Regions from separate parts of the Streptomyces sp. iso_384 genome, predicted to be linked through region 2. Evidence: predicted binding sites of a transcription regulator. Region 2 holds the regulator's gene; the other holds the start of a gene.
The links. The regulator HspR, encoded in region 2, represses chaperone genes until heat shock. The targets are predictions, from matches to a motif close to TTGAGNNNNNNNNNCTCAA.

Region 1: the regulator HspR is predicted to act here: its motif matches at 11,535-11,553, upstream of lon (endopeptidase La).

Annotation. Positions count from the first base shown of each region.
Region 1 is NZ_JBWBTT010000001.1:6,258,300-6,272,595, forward strand. It holds gene AC0VY3_RS27930 (C40 family peptidase) at 1-64, shown strand, start outside; gene AC0VY3_RS27935 (styrene monooxygenase/indole monooxygenase family protein) at 173-1,408, opposite strand; gene AC0VY3_RS27940 (GTP-binding protein) at 1,447-2,118, opposite strand; gene AC0VY3_RS27945 (DUF742 domain-containing protein) at 2,099-2,515, opposite strand; gene AC0VY3_RS27950 (roadblock/LC7 domain-containing protein) at 2,512-3,018, opposite strand; gene AC0VY3_RS27955 (sensor histidine kinase) at 3,015-6,227, opposite strand; gene AC0VY3_RS27960 (protein phosphatase 2C domain-containing protein) at 6,592-7,386, shown strand; gene AC0VY3_RS27965 (MarR family winged helix-turn-helix transcriptional regulator) at 7,447-7,929, opposite strand; gene AC0VY3_RS27970 (polysaccharide deacetylase family protein) at 8,240-8,992, shown strand; gene lon (endopeptidase La) at 9,095-11,512, opposite strand; gene AC0VY3_RS27980 (spermidine synthase family protein) at 11,774-12,484, shown strand; gene AC0VY3_RS27985 (response regulator transcription factor) at 12,719-13,456, shown strand; gene AC0VY3_RS27990 (HAMP domain-containing sensor histidine kinase) at 13,453-14,296, shown strand, end outside.
Region 2 is NZ_JBWBTT010000001.1:7,667,245-7,681,540, forward strand. It holds gene clpB (ATP-dependent chaperone ClpB) at 1-2,434, opposite strand, end outside; gene AC0VY3_RS34715 (pyridoxamine 5'-phosphate oxidase family protein) at 2,593-2,994, shown strand; gene AC0VY3_RS34720 (Rieske (2Fe-2S) protein) at 3,165-3,485, opposite strand; gene AC0VY3_RS34725 (helix-turn-helix transcriptional regulator) at 3,840-4,844, shown strand; gene AC0VY3_RS34730 (hypothetical protein) at 5,142-5,339, shown strand; gene AC0VY3_RS34735 (hypothetical protein) at 5,525-6,049, shown strand; gene AC0VY3_RS34740 (heat shock protein transcriptional repressor HspR) at 6,252-6,704, opposite strand; gene dnaJ (molecular chaperone DnaJ) at 6,706-7,899, opposite strand; gene grpE (nucleotide exchange factor GrpE) at 7,996-8,649, opposite strand; gene dnaK (molecular chaperone DnaK) at 8,646-10,502, opposite strand; gene AC0VY3_RS34760 (sugar transferase) at 10,978-11,631, shown strand; gene AC0VY3_RS34765 ((Fe-S)-binding protein) at 11,728-13,995, shown strand; gene AC0VY3_RS34770 (FG-GAP repeat domain-containing protein) at 14,255-14,296, shown strand, end outside.

The DNA of each region.
Region 1 (14,296 bases), 1.4 Mb from region 2:
GGGCGCACGCGACGGCGCGGACACCGGGTACAGCACGGACGCGGCACCACCGGACGCCTCCTGAACGGCACGGACAAGCGGCCGAAGGGCCGAGGAGCCAAGAAGCACGGGCAGAACTCGGCGGCCGGACCGACGGTGCTGGTCCGGCCGCCGGAGCGGGTGATCGGGGCGCTCAGGCCCCGGTGAGCGAGGCCAGGTAGGCGTTGGTCTTCTCGGGCTCGTAGAAGAAGTTCTCGAAGTCCGCCGGGTCGTTGAACCCGTTGGCGAAGCGGTCGGCGGCGGGCTGGAGCCCGCCGGCGGCGCCGATCAGGTTCAGCACGTGCTCCGGCGGGACGCCGAGCATCGCGTTGGTCCACTTCGTGACGTGCTGCGCGGTCTCCCAGTAGCGGTCGAACGTGGACTGCATCCACGCCGCGTCGAACTCCTTCCCACCGTGCTCGATGATCGAGTCCAGGTAGGAGTTGGCGCACTTGGAGGCCGAGTTGGAGCCCTGGCCGGTGATCGGGTCGTTGGCCACGACGACGTCCGCGACGCCGAGGACCAGGCCGCCGCCGGGCAGCCGGCCGATCGGCTTGCGGACCGTGGGGGCGTAGCGGCCGGCGAGGGTGCCGTTGGCGTCGGTCAGCTCGACCCTGGTGGCGCGGGCGTACTCCCACGGCGTGAACTTCTCCATCAGCTCCAGCGTCTTCGCCAGGTGCTCGGAGGGGTCCTTGATGCCCTGGAAGGCGTCGAGCGGTCCGCCCGGGACGCCCTCCCAGAAGAGGATGTCGGCACGGCCGGAGGTGGTGAGCGTCGGCATCACGAACAGCTCGCCGACGCCCGGCACCAGGTTGCACCGGACCGCGTCGAACTCCGGGTGCTCCGGACGCGGGCCCATGCCGTGGACGTAGGCGACGGCCAGCGCGCGCTGCGGGGCGTCGAACGGGGAACGGGCCGCGTCCCGGCCGAACATGGAGACCAGCTCGCCCTTGCCGGCCGAGACCATCACCAGGTCGTAGGTGCGGGAGAAGTAGTCCAGGTCGGAGACGGCGGCGCCGTGGATGACGAGCTGCCCGCCGCGCTGGGCGAAGGTCTCCATCCAGCCGGCCATCTTCACGCGCTGGTCGACGGACTGGGCGTAGCCGTCGAGCTTGCCGACCCAGTCGACGGCGCGGGAGGAGTCGGGGGCGGCGACGGAGACGCCGAGGCCCTCGATCTCCGGGGCCTGGGACTCCCAGAAGTTCAGCTGGTAGTCCCGCTCGTGCTGGAGCGCGGTGTGGAACATGCACTGCGTGGACATGACCCGCCCGGTGCGGATCTCGTCGGCGGTGCGGTTGGACATCAGGGTGACTTCGTAGCCTCTGGACTGCAGCCCCAGGGCCAGCTGGAGCCCGGACTGACCGGCTCCGACTATGAGTATCTTCCGCATCGCGGCTCTCCGTGCTCCGTCGTTTCTGATTCGAGGCGTCAGGCGGGGGTGACGTCGAGAGCATGCCCCACGAGGGCCAGCAGCGACTCGACGACCGTGATCCTGTTACGCGCATCCATGATCACTATCGGCACCTGCGGGGGTACGGTCAGGGCCTCGCGGACGTCCTCCGGCTCGTAACCCGGCGTCCCCTCGAAGTGGTTGACCGCCACGATGTACGGCAGGCCGCAGCTCTCGAAGTAGTCGAGCGCCGGGAAGCAGTCCTCCAGACGCCGGGTGTCGGCGAGGACGACCGCGCCGATCGCCCCGCGCACCAGGTCGTCCCACATGAACCAGAAGCGCTGCTGGCCCGGGGTGCCGAAGACGTACAGGACGAGGTCGTCGTCGAGGGTGAGACGGCCGAAGTCCATGGCCACCGTCGTGGTGGTCTTCTCCGGTGTCGCGGAGAGGTCGTCGGTCTCCTCGCTGGCCTGCGTCATCAGCGCTTCGGTCTGCAGCGGCGTGATCTCGGAGACCGAGCCGACGAACGTGGTCTTGCCGACGCCGAAGCCGCCCGCCACCACGATCTTGGTGGCGGTGGGCGCGCGGGTGTGGTCGAGCTGCCAGGCCTGGAGCGACTCCTCGGCCTGGTCCACGGGACCTGACGCCTGGTCCCGGGCCCCCGGCTGACGCGGGGCGAAGAGCGGCGCCTCAGAGACGGCGGAGTCCATTGAGCACCCTTTCGAGCAGTGCGCGGTCGGGCTGGCCGGTGCCGTGACCGGTCCCGTACACGCGGATCTTTCCTTGGTCGGCCAGGTCGCTGAGCAGCACCCGGACGACTCCGAGCGGCATCTTCAGCAGGGCCGAGATCTCCGCGACCGTACGCATCCGGCGGCAGATTTCGACGATGGCCTGGAGCTCCGGCATCACCCGCGACGCGAGGTTGCCGTTGGTGAGTTCGCGGCGCTCGTCGGGTGCTTCGAGGGCGGCGACGAACGTCTCGACCAGCAGGACGTGCCCGAATCGCGTGCGGCCGCCGGTGAGGGAGTACGGGCGGACCCGGGCGGGGCGCTTGTCGGCCCCGCGGACGGGGAGGCGGGGGGCGGGTTCTGCGGCGGCGGTGGTCACTGGGCGCTCTCCAACGATGTGCGCAGCTCACTGCGGAGTTCGGGGGTGAGTACGTGTCCGGCCCGGCCGACGAAGAGGGCCATGTGGTAGGCGACGACGCTCATGTCGCAGTCCGGGGTGGCGTGGACGCCGAGCAGGGAGCCGTCGCTGATCGACATGACGAAGACACTGCCCTCGTCCATGGCGACCATCGTCTGTTTGACGCCGCCGCCGTCCATCAGCTTCGCCGCGCCGACGGTCAGCGAACCGATGCCGGAGACGATCGTGGCCAGGTCGGCGCTGGACCCCTTGGGCCCGTCCGAGGTGGGCCCGTCCGACGTCCCGATGGCCGGTCCGGCCGCCGTCGCGGTCAGATGGCCGGGGTCGGAGGAGAGCAGCATCAGGCCGTCGGACGAGACGACGGTGACCGAGTGGACCCCTGGCACCTCCTCCACGAGATTGCTCAGCAACCAGTGAAGGTTCCGGGCCTCGGTACTCAGCCCGAATGTGCTGGGCGCAGTCAACTGCGTGCCTCCTCGACTGTGTCCCCCGTCTCTTCGTTCCGGCCGTCCGCCCGGCCGCCGGTCTCGGCGGCCCGGGCGGTCCTTGCGTTCCGTGCGGTGTCCGTGGTCGGTGCGGTGGTGCTCTGGTGCCCGGTGCGGTCGGCGGGTACGCCTCCGAGAGCGGCGAGGGCGATGCCGCCGGTCTCGGCGATCTCCGCCTCGACGTCGCGCCGGCCCTCCTCCGCCGCCTGGTGGAAGCTGCCGAGCCGGCGGCGCAGGGCGTCCCGGTCCAGGCTGCCGGTGCGCCCGGTGGCGGGAGCGGTGTCGGGCCGGACCACCTTGGGGGTGCGCTTCGGCAGCCCCTTGTCCGTGATCCGTCCGGCCTCGGGGAGGCGGGGTCCGGGGACGGTCTCGGCGGGCGCGGGGCCGGCGGCGGCCTCGGCGTGCGGCGCGGGGCGGAACGCGGGCCCGTCCGGGTCCTGGTCGCCCGGGCCGTTCTCGGCCGGGCGCTCGTGGCGGTCGGGGCCGATGGCGTACGGGTCGGCCGGCGCCGGGACGGCGGGGTCCGGCAGGAGCTCCGGGCCGGCCGGGTCGGCCGGCGGCTTCGGCAGGCGGACCTGCAGCGTGATCTCGGACTCCGACTCGACGTCCGGCTCGGTGCCCGGCCCGGCGCCGGCATCGGTACCGGTTGCGGCGGCGGCCTCGGGCTCGGCTTCCGTGAACGGGTGCTGTGCGTCCTGCTCCTGCTGCGCCTGCTCCGGCTGCTCCTGCGGTACGGCGGTGGCTTCCGGGGTCTCGTCGGACCCGGCGCTCTCGGCGGCGTTCTCACGGATCGTCCGCTCGGCGGCGGCGATCATCGGGTCCACGGCGGGAGGCGCCTCGGCGACCGGCTCGGCCACCGGCTCCGGTGCGTTCGCCCCGTCGCTGTCCGACAGGTCCGACGGGTCCGACGGGTCCGACGGGTCCGAAGCGGCCCCGGCGGGTGTGCCAGGCTCCGGCGCGGCCGCCGGGAGCGGTGAACGGCACGGCAGGGCGTTGGAGTTGGCCTCGGCCACCGAACCCGGCAGGTTGAGCGTGGGCGCGTCACCGGGCAGTTGCACGGCGGGCGGGGTGGCGGCGGGCAGGGTCTTGGGCAGCAGGGCCTGCGGCAGGACGACGACGGCCGTCACTCCACTTCCCTTCTGCTCGCGCAGCTGGACCCGTACTCCGTGCCGGGCGGCCAGCAACGACGTCACCTGGAGACCGAGTCCGGCGCCGTCGGCGTTCTGCTCACCGGCCTCGAACGAGGCCGGGTCGCCCAGCCTGGCATTCAGCTCGTCCATCCGGACCGTCGACATGCCGATGCCCTCGTCCGACACGGAGAGCATCACCTCACCGCTCTCCAGCAGCCAGCCGGACAGCTCGACATGGGAGTCCGGCGGCGAGAAGGAGGTGGCGTTCTCCAGGAGTTCGGCCAGCAGGTGGCTGAGGTCGTCGGCGGCGAACCCGGCGATCTGGGCGTGCGGCGGCAGGGACTGGATGGTCACCCGCTCGTACCGCTCGATCTCGCTGACGGCGGCGCGCGCAACGTCGACCAGCGGGATCGGACCGGCGTGGGCGTGGCCGTGTTCGGCGCCCGCGAGGACGAGCATGTTCTCGCTGTGGCGGCGCATGACCGTGGCCATGTGGTCCAGCTTGAACAGGGTGGCCAGGCGCTCCGGGTCCTGCTCGCGCTCCTCCAGGCCCTCGATGACGCCGAGCTGCCGCTCGACCAGGCCGAGGGTACGCAGGGAGAGGTTGACGAAGGTGTGGTTGACCGTGTTCCGCAGCTGCTCCAGCTGGGTGGTCAGCTCGGCGGTCCGCTCCTGGAGTTCGGTCCGCTGCTGGGCCAGGGTCTCCCGGCTCTTGATCAGGCCGGACCGTTCGGCGGTGAGGTTCTCGACGCGTCCGCCGAGGTCCTGGTGCAGGGTGGTGAGCCGGCCGTGCAGGGTGTTCATCGACCGTACGACCTGGGCGAACTCGTCGTTGCGGCCGGTGTAGCGGACCGGTTCGGCGCTCGAAGGGTCCTCGGCGAGGCGCGCGGCGCCGATGCGCAGGACGGCGAGCGGCTGGGTGAGAGTGCGGGCGACGGCCGTGGAGACGCCGACGGCGAGCAGGAAGCAGCCGCCGAGCAGGGCGATGCTCAGTTCGAGAGCGGTGACGTCGTCGTCGCGCAGGCCCTCCAGATGCCGGACCTGGCCGGTGGTCAGGGCGGACTCGACGCTGCGCATCCGGTCGACGCGGGCGGAGAGCGCGGCCTCCAGCTTCTTGGGGCTGACCCTGCGCTCGGCGTCCGAGAGTTCGGGTCGGTCGGTGAGACGGGTGAGGTACTTCTCCGCGTCGTTGACCTCGGGTCCGGTGACGGTGTCGGAGAGCTTGTCGCGGGCCTCCGGGTCCGCCGCCTGGTCGAAGTCGGCGAGCGCGGCCAGCTCCCGGACACGGGCCTGCTGGGCGGCGGCGCTCAGCTCGTCGCGTTCGCGGTCGGCCCGGGTGGCGTCCTCGTCCTGGGTCTGCACGGGCAGCCCGGTAAAGGGGTCGGTCTGCGGGGCCGTCGGCTCGGGGCTCGGCACGGCGAGCGCGGCGAGGAGGAGCCCGCGGGTGGCGGAGGCCTGTTCGGACGCGCCGCCGAGGGTGAGCGGGGCCCGGGTGGCGTCGGCGGCGCGCGGCGGGGTCTTCTCCGCCAGTTCGGCGGCGATGCCGTGCAGCTTGGCGATGACGTCGGAGTACGCCTGGTGCGCCTCCAGGGCCGAGCCCTTGCCGGTCAGCGCGTCGCGGCGCAGCGAGGCGACCGTCGAGAGGTCGCGGCGCAGGGCCGCGGAGGCCGCCTCGTGGATCTCGTCGATCTGCTGGTCGACACGGGTGGTGCGTGCGGTGCGGTTCTCCGCGCCGTCCTTGTCGTCGGCGTCCTCGTCGCGTCCGTCGGCGATGTACGCGGTGATGGCGTCACGTTCGTCGGCGAGGGAGTGCGCGAGGGTGACCGCCTGCTGGTTCAGCTCGGCGAGGGTGACCAGCCGCTGGGACTCGCTCAGATCGGCGGAGGCCCCGAGTGCGGCGGGGGCGCCCGCCGCCAGGACGATGACGCCGACGACCGCGACACCGGCGACCAGTCGGCTGCGTACCCGCACGGTCCGCTTGTCCGCGCCGGGTGCCGGAGGCGTCGCCCCGGAACCGTCGCGCGTCGTGCCCTTGCTCCGCGGCCGCTTCTTCTGCACCGGTGCTCGCAATCTTGACTCGTCCACCCTTGAAGCAGAGGTGACGCACGGTCACATGGAAGGGCGCCCCGCTCCTGGTACGGCTTCTGACCATTCCAGCGCTTATGAGAGGGGGGCGCGCATCAACCGCTCCGCCACTCGAAGGAGTGAACATCACTCCGGAGTTGGCGAACAAGTCTGCCCTGGAGCGCCTCTGACCATGCATGGACCATGGGGTGGAACTTCCGCTCCGCCTTTGGCAGGATGCCCGCCCGCAATCGGTCCGGAGCCGCCCCTTCCGGCCGGCACGCACCCGTTGACCTGCTGGTACAGGCCAAATCCGGTCGCGTGCGGGGATGGTGAAGGGCTCGTGCAGACTGACCGTATGCGCATCGAACTCGCCACCGCTCCCGGCAGTCCCGAACGCCCCAACGAGGACTGGGTGTCCGGGTCTCTTCCCGCCTCCGGCCAGGGTGGTGCGCTGGTCGTGCTCGACGGCGTCACCCCGCCGCGCGGGGACGACGGTTGTGTGCACTCGGTCCCGTGGTTCACCGCACGGCTGGGCGGCGCACTGGTGGAACTGTCCGGTTCCCGCCCTGATCTGCCCCTGGCCGAGATCCTGGCCGCGGCCATCTCCCGTACAGCCGACGCCCATCGGGCCACCTGTGACCTTTCTCACGTGCGCACGCCCCAGGCGACCGTGGTCCTGGCACGCTGGAACGAACAGACGATCGAGCACCTGGTGCTCTCCGACTCGGCCCTGCTGCTGGAGTCCGCCGACGGCACGGTCCGGGCGGTTCTCGACGACCGGCTGGACCGGCTGCCGCCGGGCTCGCTCGCGTCCGACGAGATCGCCGACTCCACGGTCCGTAACAAGGAAGGCGGCTTCTTCACGGCCGCCGCGGATCCGTCGGTGGCCGCGCGTGCGGTGACGGGCAGCACCCCGGCGGCCGGCGTCCGGGCCCTCGCCGCGCTCACGGACGGGGCGAGCCGCTGGACGGAGGTGTTCGGCGAGGGCGACTGGACGGGCGCGCTGGGGCTGCTGCGGAAGGCGGGGCCGCAGGGGCTGATCGACCGGGTGCGGGAGCTGGAGCTCGCCGATGCGGAGGCGGGGCGCGTACGGCTGGGGCGCGGCAAGACGCACGACGACGCGACCGCGCTCCTGGTGGAGCTGGGCTGACCGCCGGAGGCCGGAGGCCCGTACGGGAGGCGGGTGCCGGAGGCCCGTACGGGAGGCGGGTCAGCTCTCCGCGCGGGTGTTCAGCTGGTGCAGCAGCCGGGCCAGCTCGGCGATCTCGGCCCGGTCCCAGTCGGCCAGCTTGCGCACATAGCGCCCGCGGCGGGCGTCCCGGACGCTGCGGAAGCGGGCCAGCCCGTCGTCGGTGAGGTGGACGAGCCAGGCGCGCCCGTCGGCCGGGTCGGGTTCGCGGGCCACCAGCCCGAGGTTCTCCAGGGAGTGCAGCTGGCGGCTCATGGTGGCCTTGCCGACGCCGAAGTAGGCGGCCAGCTCGGTGGCCCGTTGCCGGCCAGCCTCCTCCAGACGGACGAGCAATCCGTAGGCGGCGGGCTCCAGTTCGGGGTGGACCTCCCGGGCCATCTCGCCCGAGCTGGCCCGCGCCCGGCGCAGGAACACCGCCAGCTCACGCTCCAGCGCCAGGAACTCATGGTCCACGCCGCTCTCGTCGGGCGTGCCCGGCTCCGGCTCGATGTCGTTCCCGCGCACGTCGGTACCCCTCATACGGTGCCCTGCCGATTCCTGCGGCGTCCTGCCGGCGAAAGCCTCTTCCGCGACCGGTCGACGTCGCAGCCCGGACAGTATTCCGCAGAAGGGGACCGGCGGCGCAACGCGGACGGCCGGCCCCGCACCGAGCGCCCGCTCCCCCACCCCGGCGGCCGCACCCCAGGTCAACGGGGCTTTCCGCGGTCCGGGACCCCACTATGCACTCCGCGTATACGCGCTGTGTATAGTCCTCGGTGCACCGCACACCTGTGCGGATTTCCGCACAGAGGAGTGATGCGTCGTGCCCAGAAAGATGCCGTTGCCGGGGATGGGGTTGACCGCGGCGCTGGTGACCGCGCTCACACTGACGCTGAGCGGCTGCTCGATGGACACGACGGCGCCGGGCTCGGCACGGGGCGAGGCGGCCTCGGACGCCAAGGGTTCGTTCGGTCCGGTGGACTGCCGCAAGGCCAAGTGCATCGCCCTGACCTTCGACGCGGGGCCGGGCAAGGACACGCCGAGGCTGCTGGACATCCTCGAGGAGAAGAAGGTGCACGCCACCTTCTTCCTGCTGGGCAAGCACCACGTCGTCAAGCACCCCGACGTGGTGCAGCGCATCGAGGACGAGGGCCACGAGGTGGCCAACCACACCTGGACGCACAAGGTCCTGACCGACCAGAAGCCGGATCAGATACGCGCCGAGCTGGAGAAGACGCAGCTGGCCATCGAGAAGATCACCGGCAAGAAGCCCCGGCTGATGCGTCCGCCGCAGGGCCGCACCGACGACACGGTCTCGGAGATCAGCAAGGACCTGGGACTCTCCCAGGTGCTGTGGAGCGCCACCGCCAAGGACTACTCGACCAACGACTCGGCGCTGATCAAGAAGCGGATCCTGGACCAGGCGAGCAAGGACGGCATCATCCTGCTCCACGACATCTACCGGGGCACCGTGCCCGCCGTGCCCGGGATCATCGACGCGCTCCAGAAGGACGGCTACACCTTCGTGACCGTCCCCGAGCTGATGGCCCCCGCCGAGCCGGAGCCGGGCACGATCTACCGCCCCTGAGCCGCGCCCCGGACACACGGAACGGCCCGCCCCCCGTTGACCGGGAAGCGGGCCGTCCGTACCGGTCGCGCACCTGATGCCGCGCCCGTCACTGCGTGGCGGTCAGGCCGCGGCCGGGATCCTCTCCGCCGGGGCCGAGGCCGGGGCGAGGGCGATCTCCAGCACCTGGCGGACGTCGGTGACCGGGTGGACGTCCAGCTTCTCCAGCACCTCGGCCGGCACGTCGTCCAGGTCGGCCTCGTTGCGCTGGGGGATCACCACGGTGGTGATGCCCGCACGGTGGGCCGCCAGCAGCTTCTGCTTGAGGCCACCGATCGGCAGCACCCGCCCGGTCAGCGACACCTCACCGGTCATCGCCACATCCGTACGGACCAGCCGTCCGGAGAGCAGCGAGGCCAGGGCGGTCGTCAGGGTGATACCGGCGCTCGGGCCGTCCTTGGGGACCGCGCCCGCCGGGAAGTGGATGTGCACACCCCGGTCCTTGAGGTCCGCGACCGGCAGTTCCAGCTCCGCACCGTGCGACCGCAGGAAGCTCAGCGCGATCTGCGCCGACTCCTTCATGACGTCGCCGAGCTGACCGGTCAGGGTCAGTCCGGACGCCCCGGTCTCCGGGTCGGCGAGCGACGCCTCGACGAAGAGGACGTCACCGCCCGCCCCGGTCACCGCGAGCCCGGTGGCCACGCCCGGCACGGCGGTGCGTCGCCCGGCCGGGTCCTGGGCGGACTCGGGCACGTGGTGCGGTCGGCCGATGAGGCCGCGCAGATCCGCGTCGGTCACCGTGAACGGCAGCTCGCGGTCGCCCAGTTCGTGCTGGGCCGCGACCTTGCGGAGCAGCCGGGCGACGGCCCGCTCCAGATTCCGTACGCCCGCCTCGCGGGTGTACTCGCCGGCCAGCTTGCGCAGCGCCGACTCCTCCAGAGCGACCTCGTCCTTCTCCAGACCCGCTCGCTCCAGCTGGCGCGGGAGCAGGTGGTCCCGGGCGATGACGACCTTCTCGTCCTCGGTGTAGCCGTCCAGCCGGACCAGCTCCATGCGGTCGAGGAGGGCCTCCGGGATGGCTTCGAGCACATTGGCGGTGGCGAGGAAGACGACGTCGCTGAGGTCGAGCTCGACCTCCAGGTAGTGGTCGCGGAAGGTGTGGTTCTGCGCCGGATCGAGGACTTCGAGGAGGGCGGCGGCGGGGTCGCCCCGGAAGTCGGAGCCGACCTTGTCGATCTCGTCGAGCAGGACGACCGGGTTCATCGAGCCGGCCTCCTTGACGGCCCGCACGATACGTCCGGGGAGCGCGCCCACGTACGTACGCCGGTGGCCACGGATCTCCGCCTCGTCCCGGACACCGCCGAGCGCGACACGGACGAACTTGCGGCCCATGGCGTGCGCGACGGACTCGCCGAGCGAGGTCTTGCCGACGCCGGGCGGCCCGACGAGGGCGAGCACGGCGCCGCCACGGCGGCCGCCCACGACACCGAGACCGCGGTCGGCACGGCGCTTGCGCACCGCCAGGTACTCGGTGATGCGTTCCTTCACGTCGGCGAGGCCGGCGTGCTCGGCGTCCAGGACCTCCTGGGCGCCGCGGATGTCGTAGGCGTCCTCGGTCCGCTCGGTCCACGGCAGTTCGAGGACGGTGTCCAGCCAGGTGCGGATCCAGGATCCCTCGGGCGACTGGTCGCTGGAGCGCTCCAGCTTCTCGACCTCCTTGAGAGCGGCCTCGCGGACGTGCTCGGGCAGGTCGGCGGCCTCGACACGGGCCCGGTAGTCGTCGGACTCGTCCTCCGGGTCGCCGTTGAGCTCGGCGAGCTCCTTGCGTACGGCGTCCAGCTGGCGGCGCAGCAGGAACTCGCGCTGCTGCTTGTCAACGCCGTCCTGGACGTCCTTGGCGATGGACTCGGCCACGTCCTGTTCGGCGAGGTGCTCGCTCAGCCACTGGATGGCGAGCTTCAGCCGGGCGACCGGGTCCACGGTCTCCAGGAGCTGGACCTTCTGGGCGGTGGAGAGGAACGGCGAGTATCCGGAGTTGTCGGCGAGCGCGGAGACGTCGTCGATCTGCTGGACCCGGTCCACGACCTGCCAGGCGCCGCGCTTCTTCAGCCAGCTGGTGGCGAGCGCCTTGTACTCCTTGACGAGCTCGGCGGCGGATCCGGGCAGCGGGTCCGGGGCGGCGGTGTCGAGGACGGTGCCCTCGACCCAGAGCGCCCGGCCGGGGCCGCTGGTCCCGGCGCCGATGCGAACCCGGTCCCGGGCCCGGATGAGCGCGCCCGGGTCGCCGTCCGACAGGCGCCCGACCTGCTCGACGGTGCCGAGGACGCCGGTCCCCGTGTACGTACCGTCGATCCGCGGGACCAGCAGCACCTCGGGCTTCCCGCCGCCGGGACGGGCGGCGGCCTGCGCGGCCTCGACGGCGGCGCGGACCTCGGTGTCGGACAGGTCGAGCGGCACCACCATGCCGGGCAGGACGACCTCGTCGTCGAGCGGCAGCACGGGCAGGTCGATCGGTGTGAACGCCTGGGACTCGTTAGTCATGATCTCCCCTTCGGCAGGCAAGTTGAGCTATGTGGACTCAATGCTCCTGAGCCTCCGAATGTTCCCCACGGTCTGTTCGCTCTGAGCGATCAGCCGCTCAGGGCCTCCGCCTGTCTACGGGAGCACCGCGGGGCGGACGCTTGTTCCCCGCCCCCGGAGCACGGAACCCGCTGGCACTCGGCCCGGGCGGCGGACAGGATGGCGGACACCGACCACCACGACCGGAGACCGGAGAGACCCACGATGTCTGCGACGGCCGCGATGCCCTCGACGCCCGCCCCCGATCTGTTGCCGACGCGCCCGGCCGACGCCCCCGTCGTCCTCGACCGCCGCGAGGGCCCGTTCGGCGAGGTCGTGTTGCGGGAGCGCGGGGAGCACTTCGAGATCATCGCCAACGGCTGCTTCCTGATGGACACCTCCGACGGGCGCTCCGAGCGGCTGCTGATCGACGCCGCGCTCGCCGCGCTGCCCGCGGGGCGGACGGGTCTCTCGGTGCTGATCGGCGGCCTGGGCGTCGGCTTCTCCGTGGTGCGGGCCGCCGAGGAGGAGCGCTGGGGGCGGATCGCGGTCGTGGAGCGGGAGCAGGCGATCGTGGGCTGGCACCGGGACGGGCCGCTGGACCGGATCTCCGGGCCGGCGCTGGCGGACCCGCGGACCGAGATCCTGCACACGGATCTCGTCGCCCACCTCCGTACGGCCACGGAGCGTTACGACGCACTCTGCCTGGACATCGACAACGGGCCCGACTGGACCGTCACGGAGGACAACGGAAGCCTCTACTCCGCCGCCGGTCTGGCGCACTGCCACGACCGGCTGACCCCGGGCGGCGTGCTCGCCGTCTGGTCCGCGCAGCCGTCGCCGGCCTTCGAACAGGCTTTGCGGAATGCCGGGTTCAGCGGGGTTAGGACGGAAGAGGTGGCCGTTGCCCGAGGTGTGCCCGACGTGGTCCATCTCGCACTCCGGGCCGCCTGAACCCCCCTCCCGGTATGCGGGACCCGGCGGTGGCACGGGCCAACCGGCACAAGGGCGACGATCCGGTTGCCCGGTGGGCGTGAACTCGTCCGACGGGGCAACACCCTGCGTAGCCGGGAGCCCTCCGCTGCCTTTACGCTGCTGACCGGCACACGGGTTCACCCACGAAATCCACGAGCGAAGACCGTGCCTTGCGGGGGAATGGCTCCCGCGAGACCGGGCAGGGGCGGGGCGATGGAACAGACACACACCACCCACAACGGCGTCGCGGCCACCCCGGGGGCTCAGCGCCGGGTGCTGGTGGTCGAGGACGACGCCACGATCGTCGACGCCATTTCCGCCCGGCTGCGGGCGGAGGGCTTCCTGGTGCAGACCGCGCCGGACGGCCCCGCGGCCGTGGACGCGGCCGAGGCCTGGCAGCCCGACCTGATGGTGCTCGACATCATGCTTCCGGGCTTCGACGGCCTGGAGGTCTGCCGCCGGGTGCAGGCGCAGCGTCCGGTGCCGGTGCTGATGCTCACCGCGCGCGACGACGAGACCGACATGCTGGTCGGGCTCGGGGTCGGCGCCGACGACTACATGACCAAGCCGTTCTCCATGCGGGAGCTGGCCGCCCGGGTGCACGTACTCCTGCGCCGGGTGGAGCGGGCCGCGCTGGCCGCGGTGACCCCGCGCAGCGGGATACTGCGTCTGGGTGAGCTGGAGATCGACCACGCGCAGCGCCGGGTCCGGGTGCGTGCGGAGGACGTCCACCTCACGCCTACCGAGTTCGACCTGCTGGTCTGCCTCGCCAACACCCCGCGCGCGGTGCTCTCCCGGGAGCAGTTGCTGGCCGAGGTGTGGGACTGGGCGGACGCATCGGGCACCCGCACGGTCGACAGCCACATCAAGGCGCTGCGCCGGAAGATCGGCGCGGAGCGGATCCGTACGGTGCACGGCGTGGGCTACGCCCTGGAGACTCCGGCGCCATGACCTGGCCAGGGCCAGGAATGCGGCCCTTCTCCATCAAGGCCAAGCTGGGCACGCTCGTCGTGGTCTCGGTGTTCATCACCACCGGGCTGCTGATCGTCGCCCTGCGGACCCGGACCGAGTTCCAGTTCATCACCGTGTTCTCGGTGATCGCGACGCTGCTGATCACGCAGTTCGTGGCGCACGGTCTGACGGCGCCACTGGACGAGATGAGAGCGGTGGCCCGGTCCATCTCGCACGGCGACTACACGCGGCGGGTGAGCGGCGCCGGGCGGCGGGACGAGCTGGGCGACCTGGCGCAGACGATCAACCGCATGGCGGACGACCTGGAGGCGGAGTACCGGCACCGAAAAGAGCTGGTCGCCAATGTCAGCCATGAGCTGCGCACGCCCATCGCGGCGCTGAGGGCCGTGCTGGAGAACGTGGTGGACGGGGTGTCCGCCGCCGACCCGGAGACGATGCGCACGGCGCTGAAACAGACGGAGCGGCTGGGCCGGCTGGTCGAGACGCTGCTGGACCTGTCGCGTCTCGACAACGGGGTGGTGGCGCTCAAGGCAGGCCGTTTCGAGGTGTGGCCGTATCTCTCGGGCGTACTGAAAGAGGCCAATCTCGCGGCCTCCCAGCGACGCCTGTCGTCGGGCTCGGGCAATCACTCCCGTACGGACGTCCATCTGCACCTGGACGTCTCGCCGCCGGAGCTCACCGCGCACGCGGACGCGGAGCGGCTGCACCAGGTGGTCGCCAACCTCATCGACAACGCCGTCAAGCACAGCCCGCCGCACGGCCGGGTGACGGTGCTCGCACGGCGCGGGGCGTATCCCGAGTCGCTGGAGCTGGAGGTCA
Region 2 (14,296 bases):
CCTCCTGGGCGAGCCAGGCCAGCGCCTCGGGGGTGACGTCGAGGGTGAGCCGCCGGTCGGCCAGCCGGGCAGCCAGCCGGTCGATCTGGAGCCCGGCGATGTGGGCCAACTCGTCGCCGGAGAGCGCCGAGAAGACCACCAGGTCGTCGAGCCGGTTGATGAACTCCGGTTTGAAGGAGGCCCGCACCACCTCCAGCACCTGCTGCTTCTTCACCTCGGGCTTGACCAGGGGGTCCATGAGGAACTGGCTGCCGAGGTTGGAGGTGAGGACGAGGATGGTGTTGCGGAAGTCGACCGTGCGGCCCTGGCCGTCGGTGAGCCGGCCGTCGTCGAGGACCTGGAGCAGGATGTCGAAGACCTCGGGGTGGGCCTTCTCGACCTCGTCCAGGAGCACGACGCTGTACGGGCGGCGGCGGACGGCCTCGGTGAGCTGGCCGCCCTCCTCGTACCCGACGTAACCGGGCGGGGCGCCGACGAGACGGGCGACGCTGTGCTTCTCGCCGTACTCGCTCATGTCGATGCGGATCATGGCCCGCTCGTCGTCGAACAGGAAGTCCGCGAGCGCCTTGGCCAGCTCGGTCTTGCCGACGCCGGTGGGCCCGAGGAAGAGGAACGACCCGGTGGGCCGGTCGGGGTCCGCGATGCCCGCCCTGGTCCGCCGTACGGCATCGGAGACGGCCTGCACCGCCTCGCTCTGCCCGATCAGCCGCTTGCCGAGTTCGCTCTCCATCCGCAGCAGCTTCTGGGTCTCGCCCTCCAGCAGGCGGCCGGCCGGAATGCCGGTCCAGGCGCCGACGACGTCCGCGATGTCGTCGGGACCGACCTCCTCCTTGACCATGGTGTCCTTGGACGCCTCCTGCTCCGCCTCGGCGGCCTCCTCCAACTCCCGCTCCAGGCCCGGGATCTCCCCGTACAGCAGCTTGGACGCGGCGTCGAAGTCGCCGTCGCGCTGGGCACGTTCGGCCTGGCCGCGCAGCTCGTCGAGACGCTCCTTGAGCTCACCGACCCGGTTGAGGCCCTGCTTCTCCTTCTCCCAGCGGGCGTTGAGGCCGCGCAGCTCCTCCTCCTTGTCGGCGAGGTCGCGGCGCAGCTTCTCCAGACGCTGCTTGGAGGCGGGGTCGGACTCGTTCTTGAGCGCCAGCTCCTCCATGCGCAACCGGTCGACGGAGCGCTGGAGTTCGTCGATCTCCAGTGGCGAGGAGTCGATCTCCATACGGAGCCGGGACGCGGCCTCGTCGACGAGGTCGATGGCCTTGTCGGGGAGGAAGCGGGAGGTGATGTAGCGGTCGGAGAGGGTGGCGGCGGCCACCAGCGCCGAGTCCGCGATCTGCACCTTGTGGTGGGCCTCGTAACGGCCCTTGAGCCCGCGCAGGATCGCGATGGTGTCCTCGACGGACGGCTCGGCGACCAGCACCTGCTGGAAGCGGCGCTCCAGGGCGGGGTCCTTCTCGATGCGCTCGCGGTACTCGTCGAGCGTCGTCGCACCGACCATCCGCAGCTCGCCGCGGGCCAGCATCGGCTTGAGCATGTTGCCCGCGTCCATGGCGGAGTCACCGCCCGCGCCGGCGCCGACGACGGTGTGCAGCTCGTCGATGAAGGTGATGATCCGGCCGTCGCTCTCCTTGATCTCGGAGAGGACGGTCTTCAGCCGCTCCTCGAACTCGCCGCGGTACTTCGCGCCGGCGACCATCGCCCCGAGGTCGAGCGAGACGAGCCGCTTGTTCTTCAGGCTCTCCGGCACATCGCCCTTGACGATGCGCTGGGCGAGCCCCTCGACGACGGCGGTCTTCCCGACGCCGGGTTCACCGATGAGCACGGGGTTGTTCTTCGTCCGGCGCGACAGCACCTGCACGACCCGGCGGATCTCCTGGTCACGGCCGATGACCGGATCCAGCTTGCCCTCGCGCGCGGCGGCCGTGAAGTCGGTGCCGAACTTCTCCAGGGCCTTGTACTGGCCCTCCGGGTCGGGTGTGGTCACCCGGCGCCCTCCCCTGCTCGTCTCGAACGCGGCCAGCAGCTTCTTGGCGCCGGCCCCCTGTCCTTCGAGGATCTCACCGGCACGGCCGCCCTTCGCGGCGATCCCGATGAGCAGGTGCTCGGTGGAGATGTAGTCGTCGCCCAGATCCTTCGCCCGTTGGGCGGCGTCCTGGATGACGGCGAGCAGCTCGCGGTTGGGCTGCGGCGGGGCCACGGTGGAACCGGTGACGCTGGGCAGCCCGCCGAGCAGCCGCTCGGTCTCGCCGCGCACGAGCGCCTGGTCGGCGTCGACGGCGGCGAGCAGATCGACGATGTTCGCGCTCGCTTGTCGGCCCTCCCCCTCCAGCAGCGCGAGCAGCAGGTGTCCGGGGGTGAGATCGGGGTGCCCGTCCTTCACGGCCCGGTTGGTGGCCGCGTTGATGGCGTCCCGGCTCTTGTTGGTCAGCTCGGCATCCACGTGTGGTTACTCCTCCTCGCAGCTGGGGGTCAGGGATGCATCCCGCATTGATTTAATCAACGTACACAAAGTTGAGTCTATTCCACTCAAGGCAGTGATCGCACGCGCTGCGAGCCTCCGGCGGCGCCCCTCGGCGGCGGCCCTCGTACGCTGCCTCCATGGCAGACGTACGCAATCCCTCCCCCGAATACGTCGCGTTCTGGCGCGAGAGCCACCTGTCCACCCTGACGACCCCCCGCCCGGACGGCACGCCGCACGTGGTGCCGGTGTGCGTGACGTACGACCCGGAGGCCGGGTTGGCGCGCGTGATCACCGACGGTGGCAGCCGCAAGGTCGCCCACATCTGCGCGGCCGGCCCCGACGGGGCACGCGTGGCGGTCTGCCAGATCGACCGGGCCCGCTGGGCGACCCTGGAGGGCCGCGCGGTCATCCGCACCGAGCCGGAGACCGTCAAGGACGCGGAGGCCCGCCACGAGGAGCGCTACGGCCGTCCGCCGCGGATCAACCCGACCCGGGTCGTCATCGAGATCACCCTCGACCGGGCGCTCGGCAGGACCTGAGACCGTCCGGCCGCGAACGGCCGGGCTCTTGCTCTGGCTCTGGCTCCGGCTCCGGCTCCGGCTCCGGCTCCGGCTCCGGAACAGCACAACGGCGCCACCGTGTTCAGGTCACGGTGGCGCCGCTGTGTGGGGGAAGCGCCTGGAGCGACAGGTGACGACGGGGGAATCGCTCAGGCGCTGCGGGGGGTGGCGGAAAGGGGTTCTGCGTCGAACAGCTCGTGGTCCCGCTGATCGAGATTGACGAAGATCATGCCGTACCTGACGGCGCAGCGGACCGGCTGCGGCGCCCCACGGGGCCGACGGAGACAGCGATAGGCGCGGACGTCCTCGTCCTCTTCCATCACCACGACGATCGGCTCTCCGAACAGGGTGACCATCAACGAGTCGCCACGGCGGGGGAGGGCCGTGAGCAGATCGATGAAATGCCACCCTGAGCGATAGGCGGTAGCCATCTCGCGCCGGAAGGTGCGGTCGTCCGGCGGGGTGCTCATGCGCGGTCCGTTTCGACCGGGGCGAAGTCCCAGCCCATGTCGGGCGGCAGGCCGACGCCCTCAGCGGCTCCCGCCTGCTTCGCAGGCGCCGTATCCCAGGCCAGGTCAGGAGGCGGTGCGGCATGCGACGAGACTCCGATCACACGGTCGCCACCTCCTTCCAGGCTCAGGGCCCCGAGAGCCACGGACACCAGCCCGGCGGAGAAGGCCACGGCAAGCACCGAGCGAAGCATTTTCTTACTCATAGTGGGCTTCGTCCTCACTTCCAAGGTTTCCTCTCCCCCGCATCACAAGACGATGGCTCATCAAGGCACGTCAAACCACAGAATCGATGCATCATGTTCCTGCTGATGCATGTTCCTGGGGGGTGGAGAATTGACCACGAATAGAACAAAAGCGACACATCCCCACTCTGTCACCACTTTGTGCGACGAGGGGGCGCGGCTCTACACGAGCGCGCTGAGCGTGGGAAAGATAGCCCGCGCCGAAGCGGAAGCAGCGCCGTGCCTGCTGGAGCTCGCCCTACTGCATCCCGACCCCGACGATCCCACATGGTTGCGTCCGGTACCGGCGTATGCGGCTCTCACGCAACGACTTCACCCCATCGAGCGGGAGATCCAGGAGCGAAGGCGACTCTCGGTGGAACTCACCGAGGCGTTCGAGCCCTTCATGGCCGTCAGCACCCAGGCTCCACCGATCACTCACGCCATCACGGTCGTCGAAGGCGTCAACCGCATCAACGCCTCCATAGCGCTCGCCCTTTCCGAGTGCCAGTCGGAGGTGCTCACCATCCAGCCCGGGGGCGGGCGCAGCGAAGACGCGCTGAACATCGCCATGGAGCGCGGAAACACGCTCATGCAGCGCGGCGTCTCCATGCGCACCCTCTATCAGCACACCGTTCGCCACAGTCAGGGGACTCTCAACTACGTCGCCCGCATGGCGGAGAGCAAGATGGAGATCCGGACTCTCGAAGAACTCATAGAGCGCCTCATGATCTTCGACCACACCGTTGCGTTCATCCCGGCCACGGACGACCGGAGCGTGGCCCTCGAACTGCGCCATCCCGGCATCGTGAAATATCTCGTCAGGGTCTTCGAACAGTTCTGGCAGCGCGCGGTCCCTCTGCAGGATCAGATTCCTTACGACCCGGGCCCGGAAGGCATCTCCGGCGTACGTCACTCCATCGCCAAACTGCTGGTCGAAGGGCACGTCGACGAGGCCATCGCCCGCCGCCTCGGGATGAACGTCCGCACCTGCCGCGCCCACATAGCCAAACTCAGCGCCGCGCTCGGCAGCAACAGCCGGGCACAACTCGGCTATCTGATCGCGCGGTCGGGAATCCTGGAAGCGGATTCCTGACCGCGCGATCACCCCTCCCCGGGCTCGGGCGTGACCGCACAAGAGGGAGAGCGCAGCCACACCCAGATCGTGCCGGAGGAGTTCCCGGCTCGCTGCGACACATCCAGATTCACCGCACAACTACCCTTGTGACACCGTCCACTTGTCGCACAGCACAAAGCAGGGGGATCCCGAATGGGTACAGGCGAAAGCAGACCTGCCCACCCTCATCCGAACACCGAAGTGTGCGAGCCGGCTCTGCCGGTGTACCGGTAAGCCCTTCGGACAGGACGCGTCCCGCGGGCCGAGCTCGGCGCCGTGCCCTGCCTCGTCGATCCGGCGCTGCTCCATCCCGACCCGTGGGACGACACATGGATCCGCCCCGAGCCACCGTCCGTCGCCCTGGCCCACCTGCTGCAGCCCGTCTCCCGGACCCTCGGCGCCACCAGCCGCACCCACCGCGGCGCCCCCCTCGCCCGGTCCGGCATCGCGGAAGCCGACCGGCGCGAGTGCTGACGCGAAGGGACCGGAGGGCGACCGGCGAGGTGGCCGGCGCCGACGGTCGCCCCCTCATGCGTACCGTCGCTCTCGTGGCCGGGTCAGCCCGAGTCCCCGCCGTCGCGTCCTGCGAGAATTCCGTACGCCAGTCCTGACCGACCTGGCGAACACCTCCCGCGCGACAGAAGGACCACGAAGACCGGATGACCGACACCACCCCCCTGCCCGCCGCCGTCGAGGACGACCACCACGGGGACATCCTGGTCGAACTCACCGGCGAGCAGGCCGAGATACTCATCGTGAGCGGCGACGGAATCCCCCGCGTCGTCCTCACCCGCGCCCCCGGAGCCGAGGCCGACGACCACATCGTCATCGGCACCCGCGACCCCCGCCGGCTCACCCTCACCGTCGACGGCCTCGGCGCGACGATCAAGCCCGGCAAGGGCAAGCTCCGCCGCCGCTCCTACCGGGTCGACGTCCGCTGCGCGGGTACGTCCTACCGCCTCGTGCCCGACTCGATCCCGAGCAGCCGGCTGACCCGCGACGGCAAGCACATCGGGGACTTCTCCTCGAACGGCGACCGGCGGGTGATCGCCGAGTGGCGTGACGGGGCCGCCGTCGAGCCGCTCGACGCGGCGATCGGTTACGCCCTGGCCGCCGCGTTCGGCACCGGCGGCCAGCCGATGTGGATGATGGCGGTCGAAGCGATCAGCGAGTTCCTGCCGTAGGAACCCGGCCCACGCCCCTGGACACGCGACGGGGCCGGGAGAGCGATTGAACGCTCTCCCGGCCCCGTAGGCGTACTCCTGAAGGGTCCCGCCAGGGCGTGTCGGGCGGATCGCGGCCCCGGTGAAGATCCGCCGGACACGCCTCAGGGCCTGCCGTCAGCCTGCCGTCGTCGCCCGGCAGACGGCAGTTCGACGACAGGTCCTAGTCCGTCGGCCGCTTCGGCTTCGGCCGCCAGACCACCAGCGCGCTGGTCTGCTGCACGTCCTGGTAGGGCACCAAGTCCCGGCGGTACGAGGCGTGCACCTGGGCCTCGCGCTGCTGCATGGCGACCGCCGCACCGTCCACCGCCGCCGAGAGCTCGACGACGCGCTGCTGGAGCGCGGCCACCTGGTTCTCCAGCTCGATGATCCGCTTGATGCCCGCGAGGTTGATGCCCTCGTCCTGCGACAGCTGCTGCACGGTGCGCAGCAGCTCGATGTCGCGCGCCGAGTAGCGCCGGCCGCGCCCGGCCGTACGGTCGGGAGAGACCAGGCCGAGACGGTCGTACTGGCGCAGCGTCTGCGGGTGGAGCCCCGAGAGCTGGGCCGCGATCGAGATCACGTACACCGGGGTCTCATCGGTCAGCTGGTACGGATTGCGTCGACGGCCGTCCATCTCAAGCTCCCTTCGCAGCCTGGAACAGTTCCGCCCGCGGGTCCTCGTCCGCGGTCGCCTTCCGGTAGGCCTCCAGGGCGTCCCTGGCCTCCTGGCCCAGGTCCCTGGGGACCGCGACCTCCACAGTGACCAGCAGGTCGCCGCGGGTGCCGTCCTTGCGCACCGCACCCTTGCCCCGGGCGCGCATCGTACGCCCGTTGGGGGTGCCGGCGGGAAGTTTCAGGGTGACCGGCGGACCGCCGAGGGTGGGGACCTTGACCTCGCCGCCGAGCGTCGCCTCCGGGTACGTGACGGGCACGGTGACCGTGAGGTTGTCGCCCTTGCGGCCGAAGACCGGGTGGGCGTCGACGTGGACGACGACGTACAGATCGCCGGCCGGACCGCCGCGTTCGCCCGCACCGCCCTTGCCGCGCAGCCGGATCCGCTGGCCGTCGGAGACGCCCGCCGGAATCCGCACCTGCATGGTGCGCGCCGACTTCGCCCGGCCGCTGCCCTTGCAGACGTCGCAGGGGTCCTGGGCGATGAGGCCCCGGCCCTTGCAGTCGACGCAGGGGTCGGTGAGCGAGAAGCCGCCGCCGCTGCCGCGCGAGACCTGGCCGGTGCCGACACAGGTCGGGCAGACCCTGGGGGTGCCGTTCTTGTCGCCGGTGCCGGAACACGCCTTGCAGGGCGCCTGGCTGGACATCCGCAGCGGGACCGTGGCCCCGTCGACCGCCTCGGTGAAGCTGAGCGTCACCTCGGACTCGATGTCCTGGCCGCGCTTCGGCTGAACCCGGGTGCCGGTGCCGCCGCGGTTGAACAGCCCGCCGAAGACGTCGCCGAGACCCCCTCCGCCGCCGCCGAAGCCGCCGCCCGCACCGCCCTGTCCGCCGCCCGGGGCGCCTCCGCCGAAGAGGTCGCCCAGGTCGAAGTTGAAGTTGCCGCCCGCACCACCGGGGCCGGCCCGGAAGCCGCCGTTGCCGAAGAGTGCGCGCGCCTCGTCGTACTCCTTGCGCTTCTTGGGGTCACCGAGGACGTCGTTCGCCTCGGAGATCTCCTTGAAACGCTCCTCCGCCTTGGCGTCACCCTTGTTGGCGTCCGGGTGGAACTCGCGGGCGAGCTTCCGGTACGCCTTCTTGACCTCGGCGTCGGTGGCGTCCTTGGGGACGCCGAGGACCTTGTAGTAGTCCTTCTCGACGAAGTCCTTCGTGCTCATCGACGTCCCTCCTTCCGGACGATCGGCCGAGCGGCCGGCCCGTGGGCCGGCCGCCGGGCCGGTCGGTGTGCACCGTGGTGATCAGACGCGTTGCCGTCAGACCTCCTCGGTGCCACCGCTCTCCTCGTCATCTGCCTTCTTCTCTTCCTTCGCCGCGGCGGGCGTGGCGCCCGGCTGCGGCTCGGCGACGGCCACCCGCGCGGGGCGGATGGTGCGCTCGCCGATGCGATACCCCGGCTGCAGGATCGCCACGCAGGTCGTCTCGGTGACGTCCGGCGCGTAGCTGTGCATCAGGGCCTCGTGGATCGTCGGGTCGAAGGGCTCGCCCTCCTTGCCGAACTGCTGGAGGCCCAGCTTCGCGACGGTGGTCTCCAGCGATTCGGCGACCGACTTGAAGCCGCCGACCAGCTCGCCGTGTTCCCGCGCGCGGCCGACGTCGTCGAGCACGGGCAGGAGCTCGGACAGGAGGTTCGCGACAGCGATCTCCTTGACCGTCACCCGGTCCCGCTCGACGCGGCGGCGGTAGTTCTGGTACTCGGCCTGCAGCCGCTGGAGGTCCGCGGTGCGCTCGCCGAGCGCGGTGCGTACCTGGTCCAGCTGTGCGGTCAGACCGACGGTCGGATCGGTGTCCCCGGCCGGGGCCGCCGCCTCCTCCTCGGAGGGTGCGGCAGCCTTCGGCTCGGCGTCATCAGGGGTGGCGCCGGAGGGGACGTCGGGCTTCTCCTCGAAGCCCGGAGTCTCCTCGGTCACGCCGCACCGCCCTTGGTGTCCTTCTCGTCGTCCACGATCTCGGCGTCGACGACGTCGTCGTCGGCGGCCTTGGCCTGGCCGTCGCCCGGGGCCTCGGCGCCCGGGGTCGCACCCTCGGCCTGGGCGTTGGCGTACATCGCCTGGCCCAGCTTCTGGGAGACGGCCGCGACCTTCTCGGTGGCCGTACGGATCTCGGCGGAGTCCTCGCCCTTGAGCTTCTCCTTCAGCTCGCCGACAGCGGTCTCCACCTCCGTCTTGACGTCCGCGGGGACCTTGTCCTCGTTGTCCTTGAGGAACTTCTCCGTCTGGTAGACGAGCTGCTCGCCCTGGTTGCGCGACTCGGCGGCCTCGCGGCGGGCGTGGTCCTCCTCCGCGTACTTCTCGGCCTCTTCGCGCATCCGGTTGACCTCGTCCTTCGGCAGCGAGGAGCCGCCGGTGACGGTCATCTTCTGCTCCTTGCCGGTGCCGAGGTCCTTGGCGGCGACGTGCATGATGCCGTTGGCGTCGATGTCGAAGGCGACCTCGATCTGCGGCACACCGCGCGGGGCCGGCGGCAGACCGGTCAGCTCGAACATCCCGAGCTTCTTGTTGTACGCCGCGATCTCGCGCTCGCCCTGGTAGACCTGGATCTGCACGGACGGCTGGTTGTCCTCGGCCGTCGTGAAGATCTCGGAACGCTTGGTCGGGATCGTGGTGTTGCGCTCGATGAGCTTGGTCATGATCCCTCCCTTGGTCTCGATACCGAGGGACAGCGGGGTGACGTCGAGGAGCAGGACGTCCTTGACCTCACCCTTGAGGACACCGGCCTGGAGCGAGGCGCCGATGGCGACGACCTCGTCCGGGTTCACACCCTTGTTGGCCTCCTGGCCGCCGGTCAGCTCCTTGACGAGCTCGGCGACGGCGGGCATACGGGTGGAGCCACCGACGAGAACGACGTGGTCGATCTCGGAGAGCTGGATGCCCGCGTCCTTGATGACGTTGTGGAACGGGGTCTTGCAGCGGTCCAGGAGGTCCGCGGTCAGCTGCTGGAACTGCGAGCGCGTGAGCTTCTCGTCCAGGTGCAGCGGGCCCTCGGCGGACGCCGTGATGTAGGGCAGGTTGATCGTGGTCTCGGTCGAGGACGAGAGCTCGATCTTCGCCTTCTCCGCGGCCTCGCGGAGACGCTGGAGAGCCATCTTGTCCTTGGACAGGTCCACGCCGTGCCCGTTGGCGAACTGCTTCACCAGGTAGTCGACGACGCGCTGGTCCCAGTCGTCACCACCGAGGTGGTTGTCACCGTTGGTGGCCTTCACCTCGACGACGCCGTCGCCGATCTCCAGGAGGGACACGTCGAAGGTGCCGCCACCGAGGTCGAAGACGAGGATCGTCTGGTCGTCCTTGTCGAGGCCGTACGCCAGGGCGGCGGCGGTCGGCTCGTTGACGATGCGCAGGACGTTGAGGCCCGCGATCTCACCGGCCTCCTTGGTCGCCTGACGCTCGGAGTCGTTGAAGTACGCCGGAACGGTGATGACCGCGTCGGTCACCTTCTCGCCCAGGTAGGACTCGGCGTCGCGCTTCAGCTTCTGCAGGATGAAGGCGCTCATCTGCTGCGGGTTGAAGCTCTTGCCGTCCAGGTCGATCTTCCAGTCAGTGCCCATGTGGCGCTTGACGGAGCGGATGGTCCTGTCGACGTTGGTGACCGCCTGGCGCTTCGCGACCTCGCCGACGAGCACCTCGCCGTTCTTGGCGAAGGCGACGACGGACGGCGTGGTCCTGGCGCCTTCGGCGTTGGTGATGACGGTGGGCTCGCCGCCTTCGAGAACGCTGACGACGGAGTTAGTCGTGCCCAGGTCGATGCCGACCGCACGTGCCATTTCAATTCCTCCAACTGACTACTTGAGTGGATCTGACTCAAGAATGCATGACGCCGACCCAGGAGTCAACAGACCTGAGTCACCCACACTCAACTTAAGTGCTTATCCCGAGCACATCTGCGCCGACAGCGGCGCCCCACCACCCCATCCGCGCACGCCACACCCCTCGCGCACCACCCACCCCACCGTCTCGCCATGGGATCGTTCTGTCACAAATTGCCGTGAGACGGTCACAACCGTCACCGACCGGCAGGTTTCACCGTGGATCGTCACACCATCGAACCTCGAACCCCGGGCGGGCGCGATGCAGAACGCGAGGAAGCCGCGCGTACGGCAGAAGAACCGGAAGAGCCGGAGGAACCAGGGCCGACCACCCCGACCCCGCTCGGCCCCGTACGTCACGGAGCCGCGCGACCCCCACCCGCACGAGCGCGGTCCCCATCCGTACGAGGAGAAGCCCCACCCCCTCCCGACAGTGACCGGAACGGCCAGGAGCCACTTCCCCTCGCGCCCCGCCGCCCGCCTGGCCGGCCTCACCGACCGGGCCGGGCGGCTGGCTGACCGCTTCCTGCCACGCACGACGGCCGAACGCGTGCTGGACCTGACCCTCGGCACCGCCCTGCTGATCCTGACCGCCCCCGCCGTCGCCGTGGCGGCCCTCGCCCTGACCGCGCGGCAGACCCCGGGCGGCGCCTGGGACCGCAGACCCCGGACCGGTCTGGGCGGCCGGGTCTTCGAACTGCGCACCCTGCGCACCCGCAGGCTCCGGCTGGACCTGTTCTCCCGGCTTCCGCACGTCGTGCGCGGCGAACTTTCCCTGGTCGGACCCGCCCCGCTGGCCCCGGGCGACCCACGCGCCACAGGGCCGGGGGCCAGGCGGTGGCGGCAGGAACTGCGGCCGGGCCTGACCGGACTGGCCCAGGTGCGCGCCCGCTCCGGCATGCCGTGGGACGACCCCGCCCTGCTGGACCAGCACTACGCAGAGCACCATGGAGTCGTACTCGATCTGGCGGTCCTCGCCGAAGCCGTACGCGGTCCATTGCGATCCGGGCTCCGGAGGGTCCGCCGAACCAAGGCACACCTGAGCGACACAGATCACCGCCCGCCCGGCTGCAGCGGGGTGGACTAAGTGGATAGTGTCAGCACAGACTAATTAAGTTACTGCTTAGTAGTAGCGGGCAGTAGCAACTGGACCCCGCTCTCGCAGGCCCGAGGAGCCCCCAAAATGCAACTCGCCGCGATCATCGTGTCGCTGGTTCTGATGGTGGTCGGCGCAGCACTGTTCGTCCGAGCCATCGTGCAGATCTACCGCTTCGTGCGGCTCGGCCAGAACGTACCCGCCGGCACCCGTACCGACGAACCCGTGCAGCGCACGGTGACGGTGGTGAGGGAGTTCCTCGGTCACACGAGGATGAACCGCTGGGGCATCGTCGGAGTGGCGCACTGGTTCGTCGCCGTCGGCTTCTTCTCGCTGCTGCTGACGATCGTCAACGCCATCGGCCAGCTCTTCCAGGCCGACTGGCTGATCCCGATCATCGGCGACTGGCTGCCGTACGAGATCTTCACCGAGTTCCTCGGTCTGATGACGACGGTCGGCATCCTGACCCTGATCGTCATCCGGCAGCTGAACCGTCCCGGCGGCGCGGGCCGCAAGTCCCGCTTCGCCGGCTCCAACACCGGCCAGGCGTACTTCGTCGAGACCGTCATCCTCATCGTCGGCCTCTGCATCATGACGCTCCGCGCGCTGGAGGGGGTGCAGCACGGCGTCGACAGCTGGCAGATCGGCTTCTTCGCCTCGTACCCGCTGATCGCCGCGCTGAAGGGCCTCGACCTCAGCACCATCCAGAACCTGACCTACCTGGTCGCCATGATCAAGATCGCGACCTCCTTCATCTGGATGATCACGGTCTCGCTCAAGACGGACATGGGCGTCGCCTGGCACCGCTTCCTCGGCTTCCCGAACATCTGGTTCAAGCGGAACGCCAAGGGCGATGTCGCCCTGGGCGCGCTGCTGCCGATGACGTCGGGCGGCAAGGAGATCGACTTCGAGGACCCGGGCGAGGACGACACCTTCGGCGTCTCCCAGGTCGAGCAGTTCTCCTGGAAGGGCATCCTCGACTTCTCCACCTGCACCGAGTGCGGCCGCTGCCAGTCGCAGTGCCCCGCGTGGAACACCGGCAAGCCCCTCTCGCCGAAGCTCCTGATCATGTCGCTGCGCGACCACGCGCACGCCAAGGCCCCGTACCTCCTGGCCGGCGGCGGCAAGGACATGGAGGGCAACGAGAAGGCCACCGAGGAGCAGCTCAAGGACGTTCCCGCGGCCGCCCTCGCCGAGGCCGAGCGCCCGCTGATCGGGACCGCCGAGGAGAACGGCGTCATCGACCCGGACGTGCTGTGGTCCTGCACCACCTGCGGCGCCTGCGTCGAGCAGTGCCCGGTGGACATCGAGCACATCGACCACATCGTCGACATGCGCCGCTACCAGGTGATGATCGAGTCCTCGTTCCCGTCCGAGGCGGGCACGATGCTCAAGAACCTGGAGAAGAAGGGCAACCCCTGGGGGCTGGCCAAGAAGGCGCGCGTCGAGTGGACCAAGGAGGTCGACTTCGAGGTCCCGATCGTCGGCAAGGACGTCGAGGACCTCACCGAGGTCGACTACCTGTACTGGGTCGGCTGCGCGGGCGCCCTGGAGGACCGGGCCAAGAAGACCACCAAGGCCTTCGCGGAACTGCTGCACATGGCGGGCGTCAAGTTCGCGATCATGGGCGGCGACGAGAAGTGCACGGGTGACTCCGCCCGCCGCCTGGGCAACGAGCCGCTGTTCCAGCAGCTCGGCCAGGAGAACGTGGCCATGCTGAACATGGCGTACGGCGAGGACGATGAAGACGAGACGACGAAGAAGCCCAAGTCGTCGAAGAAGATCGTCGCGACCTGCCCGCACTGCTTCAACACGATCGCGAACGAGTACCCGCAGCTCGGCGGCGAGTACGAGGTCATCCACCACACGCAGCTGCTCCAGCACCTCATCGACGAGGGCAAGCTGATCCCGGTGACCCCGGTCGAGGGCCTGATCACGTACCACGACCCCTGCTACCTGGGCCGGCACAACAAGATCTACACCCCGCCGCGCGAGATCATCGCGAAGGTCCCGGGACTGCGGAACGAGGAGATGCACCGCCACAAGGAACGCGGCTTCTGCTGCGGCGCCGGTGGTGCCCGGATGTGGATGGAGGAGCGGATCGGCAAGCGCGTCAACAACGAGCGCGTCGACGAAGCCCTCGCCCTCAACCCGGACATCGTCTCCACCGCCTGCCCGTTCTGTCTCGTCATGCTGACCGACTCGGTCAACGGCAAGAAGAACGACGGCCAGGCCAAGGAGTCGATCCAGGTCGTGGACGTCTCGCAGCTCCTCCTGGAGTCCGTGAAGACGCCGACCGACCCCACGGGCGAGCAGGAGCAGGTGGACGCGCCGGAGCCCGAACCGGCAAAGTGATGTAGCGCATCGACGCGATGAGCGGCCGGACCTGCCTCGGGGGCAGGACCGGCCGCTTTTCCGTGCCGGGACCCCGGGTCTCCGCCTGCCGGACGTGACGACCGCCGCAGGCGAACTGTGAACTCGGACATGTACGCGACGACGTACTTGGAGCATCATGTGCCCCGGAGAAACCCGCGACGGGTCAGGAACCACGCGCGGACGTCACGCGCGCAAGCCACGCGCGGACACACGACGAACGAGCGACGAACGAGGCCCCGTGCGCCCACGCATCACGCACCTCACGCCCCCGAAGGCAGCC